DNA from 3 places in the Streptomyces sp. TLI_053 genome. Region 1 is predicted to be linked to each of the others. Evidence: riboswitches for the same ligand, from Rfam matches in the RefSeq annotation. Region 1 holds a riboswitch; each other region holds the start of a gene.

Region 1 (3,993 bases):
ACGATCCGCTCGCCGTCCGGCCCGGCCACGCAGAAGAGGTCGATCGGACCCAGGTGCTTCTCGGCGGTGTCGACCAGCGCGGCGACATCGCTGGGGCGGCGGACGTCGCCGCACACCCCGACGACCGGGCAGCCCGGCCGGTCGAGTTCGGTGGCGAGGTCCTCGGCGACCCCGCTCCGCTGGTCGGCGATCAGCATCCCGGCGGCGCCCGCCGCGGTGAAGCGGCGGGCGAGGCCCGCCCCCGACCCGCCGTCGAGTACCGCGATCACGATGACCGCACCGGTGACCCGCATGGCCCTGCTCCTCCCTGTGGGCGGCTCCGCACCGGCGCCCACGGACATCTTGCGGAGGATCGTAGGCACGACCGGATCCTCCGCAACAGGAATTACCCCTCAGGTGACCAGACTCACGCCTGCTCCGGCCCACCATCACCGGAACGATCACCGGAAGGGGCGGAGCCGACGGGAACAGCGGCCGGAACGGCGGCGGGAACAACGGCCGGAACAACGACGGGAACAACGACGGGAACGGCGCCGCCCACGGTGCGGTGCCGGGGACCCGCCCGGGATACCGTCGACCCATGCCTGCTCAGCCCGCTTCCGCCCGTCCGCCCCTGTTCACCTGGGAGTTCGCCGCAGACCCGTATCCGGCGTACGCGTGGCTGCGCGAGCACGAGCCGGTGCACCGGACCACGCTGCCCAGCGGGGTGGAGGCCTGGTTGGTCACCCGGTACGCGGACGCCCGTCAGGCGCTCGCGGACAGCCGGCTCTCCAAGAACCCGGCGCACCACAGCGAGCAGGCGCACCGCACCGGCCGGGTCGGCATCCCGGGCGAGCGCCAGGCCGACCTGATGACGCACCTCCTGAACATCGACCCGCCGGACCACACCCGGCTGCGCCGTCTGGTGTCCAAGGCCTTCACCCCGCGCCGGGTGGCCGCCTTCGAGCCCCGGGTGCAGCAGCTGACGGACCGGCTGATCGACGGCTTCGCGGCGCGCGGATCCGCCGACCTCATCCACGAGTTCGCCTTCCCGCTCCCCATCTACGCGATCTGCGACCTGCTCGGCGTGCCGGCCGAGGACCAGGACGACTTCCGGGACTGGGCCGGGATGATGATCCGGCACGGCGGCGGCCAACGCGGCGGCGTGGGGCGGGCGGTGAAGCGGATGCGGGCCTACCTCGCGGAGCTGATCCACCGCAAGCGCGCGGACCTCGGGGACGACCTGATCTCGGGGCTGATCCGGGCCAGCGACCACGGTGAGCACCTCACCGAGAACGAGGCCGCGGCGATGGCCTTCATCCTGCTCTTCGCGGGCTTCGAGACGACGGTGAACCTGATCGGCAACGGCGTCTACGCGCTGCTGCGCAACCCGGGGCAGCGGTCGCTGCTCCAGGAGTCGATCGGGCGCGGCGAGAGCGCGCTGCTGGAGACCGGGATCGAGGAACTCCTGCGCTACGACGGCCCGGTGGAGCTGGCCACCTGGCGGTTCGCGACGAGTCCGCTGACCATCGGCGGGGTGGGGATCCCGGTCGGCGACCCGGTGCTGGTGGTGCTCGCCGCGGCGGACCGGGACCCGGCGCGGTTCGCGGACGAGAACACCCTCGACCTGGCCCGGGCGGACAACCCGCACCTGGGCTTCGGGCACGGCATCCACTACTGCATCGGCGCCCCGCTGGCACGCCTGGAGGGGCGGGCCGCGCTGACCACCCTGCTGTCCCGGCTGCCGGACCTCCGGCTCGCCGCGGACCCGGAGGAACTGCGCTGGCGCGGTGGTCTGATCATGCGCGGACTTCGTGAACTTCCGGTGGAATTCACGCCGGGGGCGACATCGGGGGCAACCTCCGCCGACCCCTCGGCAGTTCACTGAGGGGGGCTCACGACACGCCGGCGCGGCCGCTCGACGCGCCGCCCCCGGAGGGTGTGAATCCCCATCAACCCGGACATACATCCTCGGTTGGTGGGCAATCCATCACGTGACGTGATTTCCGTGTGATAGCGGCGATATGAGCTTGTGATTGCTCTGAAGATCTGTCTACTCTCCGGGGAGCCCGCGGAAGCGGGTCCCGTGCGCGGAACGCCGAGTCCTGCCCGCCGCGTCACCGGAAACCGACCAGAACCCTGGGCAGGGGCGGGGGAACCAGGTCTTGCGCCGTCTCCCACGGCTTGGGGTGAAGCCGCCTCCGTGCGGCCGGGCCACCTCCCGGTCCGAACCCGACAGCTCACCTCGCAGGCGTGCGGAGAGGGACTTCCCCATGCTGTTCGTCGGAACCGGCCGTCACCGTCGCCGCACCCAGACCGAGAAGGCCATCGCCGTCGCCGGTGTCGCCGGTGTCGGACTGGCACTGCCGATCCTCAGCGCCACCGGCGCCTCTGCCGCCCCGGCCTCGACCTGGGACGCGGTCGCCCAGTGCGAGAGCGGGGGCAACTGGAGCATCAACACCGGCAACGGCTTCTACGGCGGCCTGCAGTTCACCTCCAGCACCTGGAAGGCGTTCGGCGGCACCTCCTACGCGCCGCAGGCGAACCAGGCCTCGAAGGCGGCGCAGATCACCGTCGCCGAGAAGGTGCTGGCCTCGCAGGGCCCCGGCGCCTGGCCGGTCTGCTCCAAGAAGGCCGGCCTGAGCAAGGGCGGCGCCCCGGCGGCGGTCGACGCCTCGGCGGACGCCGCGCCGGCCGCCCCGGCCGCCCCGAAGCCGCAGGCCCAGCCGCAGCAGGCGCCGAAGGCGCAGGCCCCGCTGGCCGCTGTCGAGCAGCAGGCCCCGAAGGCCGGGCCGAAGCACGCCGCGCCCAAGTCGCAGGCCCAGCAGGCCGAGGCCGAGAAGCAGGTCCCGAAGGCCGCACCGAAGCACGCCGCGCCCAAGTCGCAGGCCCCGCAGTACGCGCCGCAGCAGACTCCGGCGGCCCCGCAGGTCCAGCAGGCCCCGAAGGTCCAGCAGCCGCAGGCCGGCCAGGGCTACACCGTCCGCTCCGGCGACACGCTCGCCGGGATCGCCACCACGCAGGGCGTGCAGGGCGGCTGGCAGGCCCTGTACGACGGCAACCGCGGCACCGTCGGCGGCGACCCGGACCTGATCATCCCCGGCCAGGTCCTCACCCTCGGCTGACGCTCCGGAGCGCGCCCACCGTCCGTCGCGCCGCTGTCCGCCCGTTCGTCCGTCGCGCCGCTGTCCGCCCGTCCGTCCGTCGCGCCGCACGTCCGTCCGTCGCGCCGCCCGCCCGTCCGCCCGTCACCGGACAGGCGGGCGGGCGGGTGGACCGGCGCGCGGGCTCCCGCCCGTTCCATCCGCTTCGTCCGCCCCGGGACGTCCGAGGCCGGGCAACCAGGTGAACTACCGGTGGGTAGCACGGCCACAAGCTGAGACGTGGCCGAGGTCGACGTGGCCCGGACAGCCGGTGCGGTTAGGCTCTGGTCGTAACGACTCCGCAATCGTCCGGCCGACGGCACCCCACTGTCAGCCGCACCTGCTTCCGCTAGGAGATGCCTCGTGCCGTCCATCGATGTCGTCGTAGCCCGTGAGATTCTCGACTCGCGCGGCAACCCCACGGTCGAGGTCGAGGTCGGCCTCGACGACGGCAGCACCGGCCGTGCCGCTGTCCCGTCGGGCGCCTCCACCGGTGCCTTCGAGGCCCTGGAGCTCCGCGACGGCGACAAGAACCGCTACTTCGGCAAGGGCGTGGAGAAGGCCGTCCTGGCCGTCATCGAGCAGATCGGCCCGGAGCTGGTCGGCTACGACGCCACCGAGCAGCGCCTGATCGACCAGGCCATGCTCGACCTGGACGCCACCCCGGACAAGTCCTCGCTCGGCGCCAACGCCATCCTGGGCGTCTCGCTGGCCGTCGCGCACGCCGCCTCCGAGGCCAGCGACCTGCCCCTGTTCCGCTACCTGGGCGGCCCGAACGCGCACGTCCTGCCGGTCCCGATGATGAACATCCTCAACGGCGGCTCGCACGCGGACTCCAACGTCGACATCCAGGAGTTCATGATCGCTCCGA
Region 2 (3,993 bases), 2.1 Mb from region 1:
TGCCGCAGGACGTCTCGGTGGTCGGCTTCGACGACTCGCCGCTGATAGCTTTCACCGAGCCGCCGCTGACCACCGTGCGCCAGCCGGTGGAGGCGATGGCCACCGCCGCCGTGGACGCCCTGCTGGAGGAGGTCGGCGGGAACGCCGCCCAGCGCGGGGAGTTCATGTTCCAGCCGGAGCTGGTGATGCGCGGCTCGACCGGGGGCCGCGCACGCTGAGGAGACACCACGAGGGGCCCGGGAGCAACAGCTCCCGGGCCCCTCGGCGTTCCGCTCAGCCCTCCTGGACGGTGGGCCGGTCCTGGCTCACCCGGTGCCCGTCGGCGGCGTCGCCGGTACGGGCCCCGGTGCGCCGGCCCCGCTCCAGGAAGTCACGGAGGATCAGTTCGACGGCGTCCTGCGGGCTCTTGGTGCCGGACAGCATCATCGCGTCGATGGCGAGATTGGCGTCGAGCGTGACGGTGACCTGGGCCATGGTGACTCCTCCTCGGGTGCAGAGCAGCAGCATGCCCGCCGGGGCGCGTCCCTGACCATGGCTGTCCGGGAACCGTGACCGCGCCGGTGCCGTGCGCGGGCACGCCCCGGCCCCGGGGAGAGGAGCGACGACTCCCCCGGGGCCGGGGCGCACTGCCGGATCAGACCCGGCCGGCGAAGTCCGGCGCCCAGTTGGCGACGGTCTGGACCCGCACGCCCGAGCTCGGGTTGGCGGCCTCGACGTACTTGCCGTCGCCGATGTAGAGGGCGACGTGGTAGACACCGGAGTCCTGGCCGTTGTTGGACCAGAACAGCAGGTCGCCCGCCTTGAGCGAGTCCAGCGAGACGTGCGTGGACGCGGCGGCCTGGTCGGCGGCGACGCGCGGGACGGAGACGCCCGCGGCGCGCAGCGCGGCCTGGGTCAGGCCGGAGCAGTCCCAGCCGCCGTTGCCGGTGCCGCCGTAGACGTAGGCCTGGCCGACCTTCGACTGGGCGAAGGAGACGGCGGCGGCCATGCTGCCGGTGGCGGCCGGGGCGGGGGCCGGGGTCTCGGCCTTCGCGGCCGGCTGGGCGGCGGGCTTGGCAGCGGTCCCGGAGCCGTTCTGCGCGTCCTTGGCGCGGTTGAACCAGTCGAAGCCCTGGCCGGACCGGTCGGCGGCCGGGGCCTTCGCCTCGGCGCGGTCGCCGAGGGTCAGGTGCTGGCCCGGGTAGATGCTGTGCGGGCCCTCGGACAGGGTGGCGCGGTTGAGCTCGTACAGCCGCTCCCAGCCGCCCTGGACGTTGTTCTTGTCGGCGATGGAGGACAGCCAGTCGCCGGCGACCACGGTGTAGTCCGCGGAGGCCTCCTGGCCCGCCTGGCGGTGCCACTCCTGCCAGTCCTGGGCGCCGGTGCGCTGCTGGGCGGCGTCGTCGGCGGCCGGGGCCGGGTTCGCGGGCTTGGCGGCCGGCTTCTCGGCGGGCTTGGCGGCCGGGGCCGGGGTCTTGGCGGCCGGTGCGGCGGTGGCCGAGGTGTCCACGGCGGCGGGGGTGCCGCCCTTGGTCAGACCGGCCTGGACCGAGCAGACCGGCCAGGCGCCGGGGCCCTGCACGGCGAGCACCTTCTCGGCGATCGCGATCTGCTGGTCCTTGGTGGCGAGGTCGGCGCGGGCGGCGAAGGAGGTACCGCCGAACTCGGCCCAGGTGGAGTTGGTGAACTGGAGGCCGCCGTAGAAGCCGTTGCCGGTGTTGATGCTCCAGTTGCCGGTGCTCTCGCACTGGGCGACCTTGTCCCAGGTGGCGACGGAGGCGGCCGAGGCCGTGCCGGCGGTGAGGCAGGGGACGGTGAGGCCGATGCCCGCGACGCCGAGGGCGGCGATCGCGCGACGGGTGCGGCCGGACAGACGGGTGCCGTTGGTGGGCAGCATGAAGACGTGGTCCTCTCCCACGCCTGCGAGGTGAGCTGTCGGATTCGGGCCGGAGTAGCCCGGCCGCGCTGTGGACGCGGCTTCACCCCTAGCCCGGGTCCGGTCCGTGGACCGGTCCTGGGCGAACTACCTGTGGTTCCCCCGCTCCTGCCGTGATGCATTGCGCTGCCAGCACGCCCGACGGCAGGACTCGGCGTCGCGGACGGGCTGGGTCCGTGTGGCCACGAACGGGGAGCACGTTAAGCAGAGGCGGCTTCAAACCGCAAACATGTGTGATGACCGTCACAGTTTGCGAAAGCCGTGCTGAACCGCTGTCCTTCATGATCAGAAATGACCGATTTCCGGCAACGCCCGTCATGGCCAACACAACTGCCTATGCTTCAGAGCGTCGGCACCATGCCGACGCCGACGCAGCCGCCCGGGGGGAGGGCTACGCACCGATGGGCATCGACGAGGAGCCGGACGCCGCCCGTCCGGCCGCCAGGTCACGTGGAGCGCACCGCAGGGCAAAACATCGCAGAGCGGACATCCCGCCCGAACCACCCCGAACTCCCGTAAGTCGCCGCGCTTTACTGCGCTGGCTGGCCGTCGGCACCGCCTTCGCGGCGATCAGCGGCGAGGAGGTCCTGCGCCGCTCCCTGACCGGCGAGACCCGGTTGGTGACCCCGGCCGCCGTCGTCGGCACCGACCCGCCCGGGGCGGCCGCCCCGATGGGCCAGGACGGCGGCCACGGCGCCGCCTCGCCGGGCGCCGGCGCCGCCCCGGGCACCGGGCCCCCCGAGCAGCCCGCCCCCGCGCCCACCGTCGACCAGGGCGGCCGCCGCTGGTCCGACCGGGCCGGCTGGGGCGGTGGTCCGCCCGGACCGCGCAGTGCCGTCCGGATCACCGACAAGGTCCTGCTCGACACCGACGCCGAGGTCGGCTCCCTGCTGGTCGAGCCGGGCGGCAGCCTCACCTTCGCCGCCGACCGCACCCTCACCCTCGCCGCCGCGGGCAACGTCGAGATCCGCGGCACGCTCGCCCTCGCCCCCGACGGCGACCGGGTCCACACCCTCCGCTTCCCCGCCGTCGACGAGAAGCGCTTCCAGGGTGACGGTATGAAAGTGGTGGACACCGACGTCGGCCTCTGGGTCACCGGCGCCGGCTACCTGCGGCTCGACGGCGCCGCCAAGACCGCCTGGGTCCGCGCCGAGCGCGAGCTCAGGGCCGGCGACACCGTCGTCAACCTGGCCGCTCCGCCCGCGGGCTGGCTCCCCGGCGACGAACTGGCCGTCACCCCGACCGGTCCGCCGGACCAGGACGGCTTCGCCGCCGCCTACGACCTGGTCACCGTCCGGTCCGTCAGCGGAACCACCGTCACCCTCACCACCCCGCTCAAGTACCCGCACCCCAGGGTGGCCGCCGGAGGGGGCGTCACCGTCGGCGCCGAACTGCTCAACCTCACCCGCAGCGTCCGGGTCGAGGGCAGCGCCGGGGGCCGCGCCCACGTCCACCTCACCAGCACCCGCCGGGCCGACGTCCGGCACACCGCGCTGCGCTGGGTCGGGCCGCGCGCCGACACCAAGGAGACCTGGCGGGGCCCCAACGGCACCGCGCCCGTCACCGCGCCGGTGCTCGGCCGGTACGGGCTGCACTTCCACCGGCTCGGCGACGCCTCCCGGGGCACCGTGGTCGAGGGCGTGGTCGTCCGCGACGCGGGCAGCCACGCGTTCGTGCCGCACGCCAGCCACGGCATCACCTTCCGCGGCTGCGTCAGCCACGAGACCTGGGAGGACGCCTACTGGTGGGACGGCCCGCTGGACACCCGCACTCCCCAGCAGCCCTCCGACGACATCGTCTACGAGTCCTGCGTCGCCTCCCGCACCCTGCTCGAACCCAACCCCCGGGCGTACCGGCTGACCGGCTTCAACCTCGGCGCGGGCACCGGGGGCAAGGCCGTGGACTGCGTCGCCGTCGGCGTGCAGGGCGCCACCGGCGCCTCCGGCTTCGAGTGGCCGGAGAACAGCGAGGGCGTCTGGACCTTCCAGCGCTGCCTGGCCCACAACAACCTGCAGGACGGCATCTTCGTCTGGCTCAACGCGCAGCGGCACCACGTGGTCACCGAGTTCGCCGCCTAC
Region 3 (3,993 bases), 1.9 Mb from region 1:
CGAAAGCGGCCGCCCCGACGGGACAGGAGCGCACCGGCGGCGGAGTGCAGTCCGTCGAACGGGCCTTCCAGCTGCTGGAGGCGCTCGCCGACTCCGGTGGCGTGGCGACGCTCAGCGAGCTCTCCACCTCCTCCGGGCTGCCGATGCCGACCATCCATCGCCTGGTTCGTACCCTCGTGCAGCAGGGCTATGTCCGCCAGGACACCGCGCGCCGCTACACCCTCGGCCCGCGGCTGATCCGGCTCGGCGAGACCGCCGGACGGCTGCTCGGCAGCTGGGCCCGCCCCTACCTGGCCGAACTCATGGAGGCCACCGGCGAGACCGCCAACCTGGCGGTCCTGGAGGGCGGCGAGGTGGTCTACGTCGGGCAGGTGCAGTCGCGGCGCTCGATGCGGATGTTCACCGAGGTCGGCCGCCGGGTGCAGCCGCACTGCACCGGCGTCGGCAAGGCGCTGCTGGCGCAGCTGCCCGACGAGGAGGCGCGCGCCGTCCTCGGCCCCAACCCGCTGCCCGCGCACACCCCGCACACCGTCACCGACCCGCAGGAGCTGATGGCGCAGCTCGCCGAGGCGCGCGAGCGCGGCTACGTGGTCGACGACCAGGAGCAGGAGATCGGCGTGCGCTGCATCGCCCTGGCCGTCCCCGGCGCGCCGACGCCGACGGCGCTGTCCGTCTCCGGCCCGGAGGCCCGGATCAGGGCGCTGGAGGAGCAGGCCGGCGCGGCGTCGCTGGTGCCGGTGATGCACGGGATCGCGGCCCGGCTGGGCCAGGTGCTGGCTCCCTGACAAGCCCGGCGCCGGGTCCCCGACGGTCCGTCGGCATGGCGACACGCCCGGAGGTTCACCCGTTCGAGGGCCCCTTCGAGCCGTCCGGGAGCGGGTCGTCCGGCCTCGGCGGACCGGTCGGCGACGCTGGTCCGGACGCGGCCCGCGACGGCGCGGGCCCGCCGGACACGAAGGGCAGGGTGAGCGGCGATGACCCGCAGCGGTTCCGTTCGAAGGCTTCTCGGCAGGTCGTTGGCGACGGGGTGCACGGTGGCGGTGCTGGCCGCCGGACAGGCCGGCGCGGTCTGTCCGCCGGACGACAAGGCGCCCGCGCCCGGGACGAGCGCCCCGGCGCCGGGGGCCGGTGACCCCGGCGCCGCGGAGCCGGGCGCCAACGCCGACCCGGCCGCGGCCAAGCGCTCGGACTCCGACCTCTACGTCGTCCGGATCGACCCGGACCCGGCCGCGCCCGGCGGCACCACCACCCTGCACGCCTTCGTCGGCAACCTCGGCCCGGACCGGACCGCCTCGCCGTTCACCGTGGTGGTCACCCTGCCCGAGGGGGTCACGGCCGAGGGGCCGTTCTTCCCGGAGAACTGCTACGAGTTCCAGAACGGCCACCGGGTGCGCTGCACCTTCCCGGCCGGACTGCCGAAGTTCCGCAGCGCGACGGCGCTGATCCCGCTCCGGCTCTCCGCCGACGTCCCGCTCGGCGAGCTGGCGGGCGGCTACGTCGCGGTGCGCGGCGACGACGACCGGAACGAGGCGAACAACCGGCAGCCGTTCACGATCGACGTCGTCGAGACCACCGCTCCGAGGCCGATCGCCTGACCGTCGGCCCCGGAGCGGTGGGCGTTGTTACCGGTACACCCGGACGTAGTCCGCCGCGAAGGTGATCGGCGTGGTGCCCGAGGGCGCGGGGTGGTAGTTCCCCGCGCTCAGGGACAGGTTGAGGATCGGGTACGCCGTCCAGCCGGCGCCGACGCCCTTGCCGTCGGAGAACACCTTGGTGCCGTTGACGTACCAGTCGACCGAGGCGGCGCCGTAGTGGGTGCCGATGGTGACCCAGCCGTCCTTGGCGATCGCCTTGGCGTCGGTGTAGTACAGGTGGCCCGGGTTGATGTGGTTGGTCAGCTCCAGCAGGTTCGGGTTGTCGCTGTGGTACTCGAAGGAGTCGATCTCCCCGTGGGTGCCGCTGGTGCTGTTCCACGTCCACAGCGCCGGCCAGGCACCGGTGCCGGCCGGGAGCTTGACCCGGGTCTCGATGTAGTCCCCGGTCTTCACCTTGAAGCCCTCGCCGGAGTACTCGGTGGTGAGCAGCCCGGTGTCCCAGGCCTGCTTGCCGTTCTCCAGCGTGTGGCTGCCCGGCCTGGCGGTGAAGGTGGCGACGCCGCCGGAGACGGCGACGTTGTTCTTGTTCAGCCAGTCGAGCTTGTTGTCGTTCGGGTTGTGGTCGCCGTAGTGGTAGGAGCTGCTCCGGTCGGCGGTCCAGCGGGAGCCGAGGGCGAGGCTGTCGAAGTCGTCGGACCAGGTCAGCTTCTTGCCCGCGACCGGGGCGCCCGTGCCGGGGGTGGTGGGCGTCGGGGTCGGGGTGGGGGTCGGAGTGGGGGTCGGCGTCGGGGTCGGCGTCGGGGTGCCGGCCGAGACGACGAGCTGGCGGGAGGGCAGGTTGTGCCAGGCACCGGTGCTGTCCTGCCAGAAGCCGAACTGGGTGTAGGTGCCGGCCGCCAGCGTCCGGGTACCGGTGGTGATCGACAGACCGGCGGGACAGACCTGGACGTTGCTCCGGTTGCCGGGGAAGTCGAGGTTGCGCCCGGCCGCGTCGCGCACGCCGACGCCGACGGTCTTCGCGGTGAAGCAGGACGAGGAGTGCAGCGTGAGCGAGGCGGCCGTCGCCTTGCCGGCGACCATCGTGGCCGGGACCAGCTTGTCCTGGGTGACGGTCGGCAGGGCGGCGGCCTGGGCGCCGGTCACGGCGGGGAGGCCGAGCAGTCCGGCACCGGTGACGGCGAGCGCCCCGGTGGCGGCGAGGGCCGCGGTGCGGCCCCGGTGGGAGGGACGGGCGTGGCGGGCGGCCGGACGGCGGGCGAGGAGGCCCGGGTTCCGGGCAGGCCGAGGGGGCTGCGGGGAGGCAGTGGGCATGGCAGTGGTCCTCTGCGACGCCTACGAGGTGAGCTGTCGGGTTCGGGCGCTGAGGTTGCCCGGCCGTCCGGAGAGCGGCTTCACCCCTAGCCTCGACGCACACGCACGATCGGCGCGCGGCCGGGCACTGACCTGGGTCCCCCGCTCCCGTCCGCTGTGGTGCTCGACTGCCGGCCGGCGGGTGGACGGGACTCGGCGTCCCGACGGCGGGGCTCCGCTGCGGCGGAAGCTCCTGCAGGCTAGGCAGGCCGTCCGCGCACGGACAACATTCCGGGGGTGGTTGTCGCGCAGCTCACACCGCCGCGCCGGGCCCCCGGACGGTGGTTCCGGGTGGCCGTGGTGGCGATTCCGGGTGGCCGTGGTGGCGATTCCGGGTGGCCGTGGTGGCGGGTCCGACGGGGAAAGTGCGCCACGGAGGCGGGGTGGTCGGATAGGTTGGAGATCCATCCGCGTCCGGAACCGTCCGGGGCGCAGCGAGCACCACGACAGCACGTCCAGAGACGAGGAGACCCGCCCCACCATGACCGCGTCCCTGCCCGCCTTCGCCGGCCGTACCTTCCTGTTCCGGGTCGACAACGGCGCGGCCTTCCGCAACGCCTACTCGGCCGACGGCAAGCGGCTGCGCTGGGAGGGCCTCGGCGAATCGGCGGGCCAGTGGGAGGACGTCTCCCTGCACGTCGCCGAGGTCGGCCCGCAGGTCTACTTCGTCAGCTGGACCGAGGTGAGCGGCATCACCGTGAGCCACGTGATGGATCTGGCCCGGATGACGGTCCGCGCGTTCTGGACGTACGAGGGCGAGGGCGGCCGGGTCGGCGAGCTGCACACCGGCACCCTGGAGCAGGTGGTCTGAGCGCCTGCGCCCGCGCGGACACCCGGCCGTGCCGGTCGGGCCGACGGCCCCGCCGCCGCGTCGGTCAGGCCGACGGGCTCGCGGCCGGGACGGTCAGGCGCTGGGAGATCCACTCCAGTGAGGACGGGAGCAGCTTGCTCCAGGTCTCGAAGTTGTGGCCGCCGGTCTCCAGCATGCTGTAGGAGACCTTCATCGGGCTGCGGGTGGCGGCCACGAACGCCTCGGTCTCGCGCCGGT

The links. Region 1 has a riboswitch for cyclic di-AMP ahead of BLU95_RS16960 (transglycosylase family protein). Riboswitches for the same ligand answer to the same signal wherever they lie in the genome.
Region 2: linked by a shared signal. The riboswitch ahead of BLU95_RS44995 (transglycosylase family protein) and the one ahead of BLU95_RS16960 (transglycosylase family protein) in region 1 are both predicted to bind cyclic di-AMP.
Region 3: linked by a shared signal. The riboswitch ahead of BLU95_RS43240 (glycoside hydrolase family 16 protein) and the one ahead of BLU95_RS16960 (transglycosylase family protein) in region 1 are both predicted to bind cyclic di-AMP.

What each region holds. Positions count from the first base shown of each region.
Region 1 covers NZ_LT629775.1:4,247,174-4,251,166, reverse strand. Annotated here, with positions in the region: gene BLU95_RS16970 (SDR family NAD(P)-dependent oxidoreductase) at 1-362, opposite strand, end outside; gene BLU95_RS16965 (cytochrome P450 family protein) at 581-1,867, shown strand; cyclic di-AMP (ydaO/yuaA leader) riboswitch at 2,099-2,247, shown strand; gene BLU95_RS16960 (transglycosylase family protein) at 2,253-3,104, shown strand; gene eno (phosphopyruvate hydratase) at 3,486-3,993, shown strand, end outside.
Region 2 covers NZ_LT629775.1:2,142,230-2,146,222, reverse strand. Annotated here, with positions in the region: gene BLU95_RS08405 (LacI family DNA-binding transcriptional regulator) at 1-218, shown strand, start outside; gene BLU95_RS08400 (hypothetical protein) at 274-474, opposite strand; gene BLU95_RS44995 (transglycosylase family protein) at 635-1,897, opposite strand; cyclic di-AMP (ydaO/yuaA leader) riboswitch at 1,884-2,051, opposite strand; gene BLU95_RS08390 (hypothetical protein) at 2,317-3,993, shown strand, end outside.
Region 3 covers NZ_LT629775.1:2,363,903-2,367,895, forward strand. Annotated here, with positions in the region: gene BLU95_RS09310 (IclR family transcriptional regulator) at 45-785, shown strand; gene BLU95_RS09315 (hypothetical protein) at 975-1,595, shown strand; gene BLU95_RS43240 (glycoside hydrolase family 16 protein) at 1,623-2,906, opposite strand; cyclic di-AMP (ydaO/yuaA leader) riboswitch at 2,910-3,031, opposite strand; gene BLU95_RS09325 (phenolic acid decarboxylase) at 3,427-3,756, shown strand; gene BLU95_RS09330 (alpha/beta hydrolase) at 3,821-3,993, opposite strand, start outside.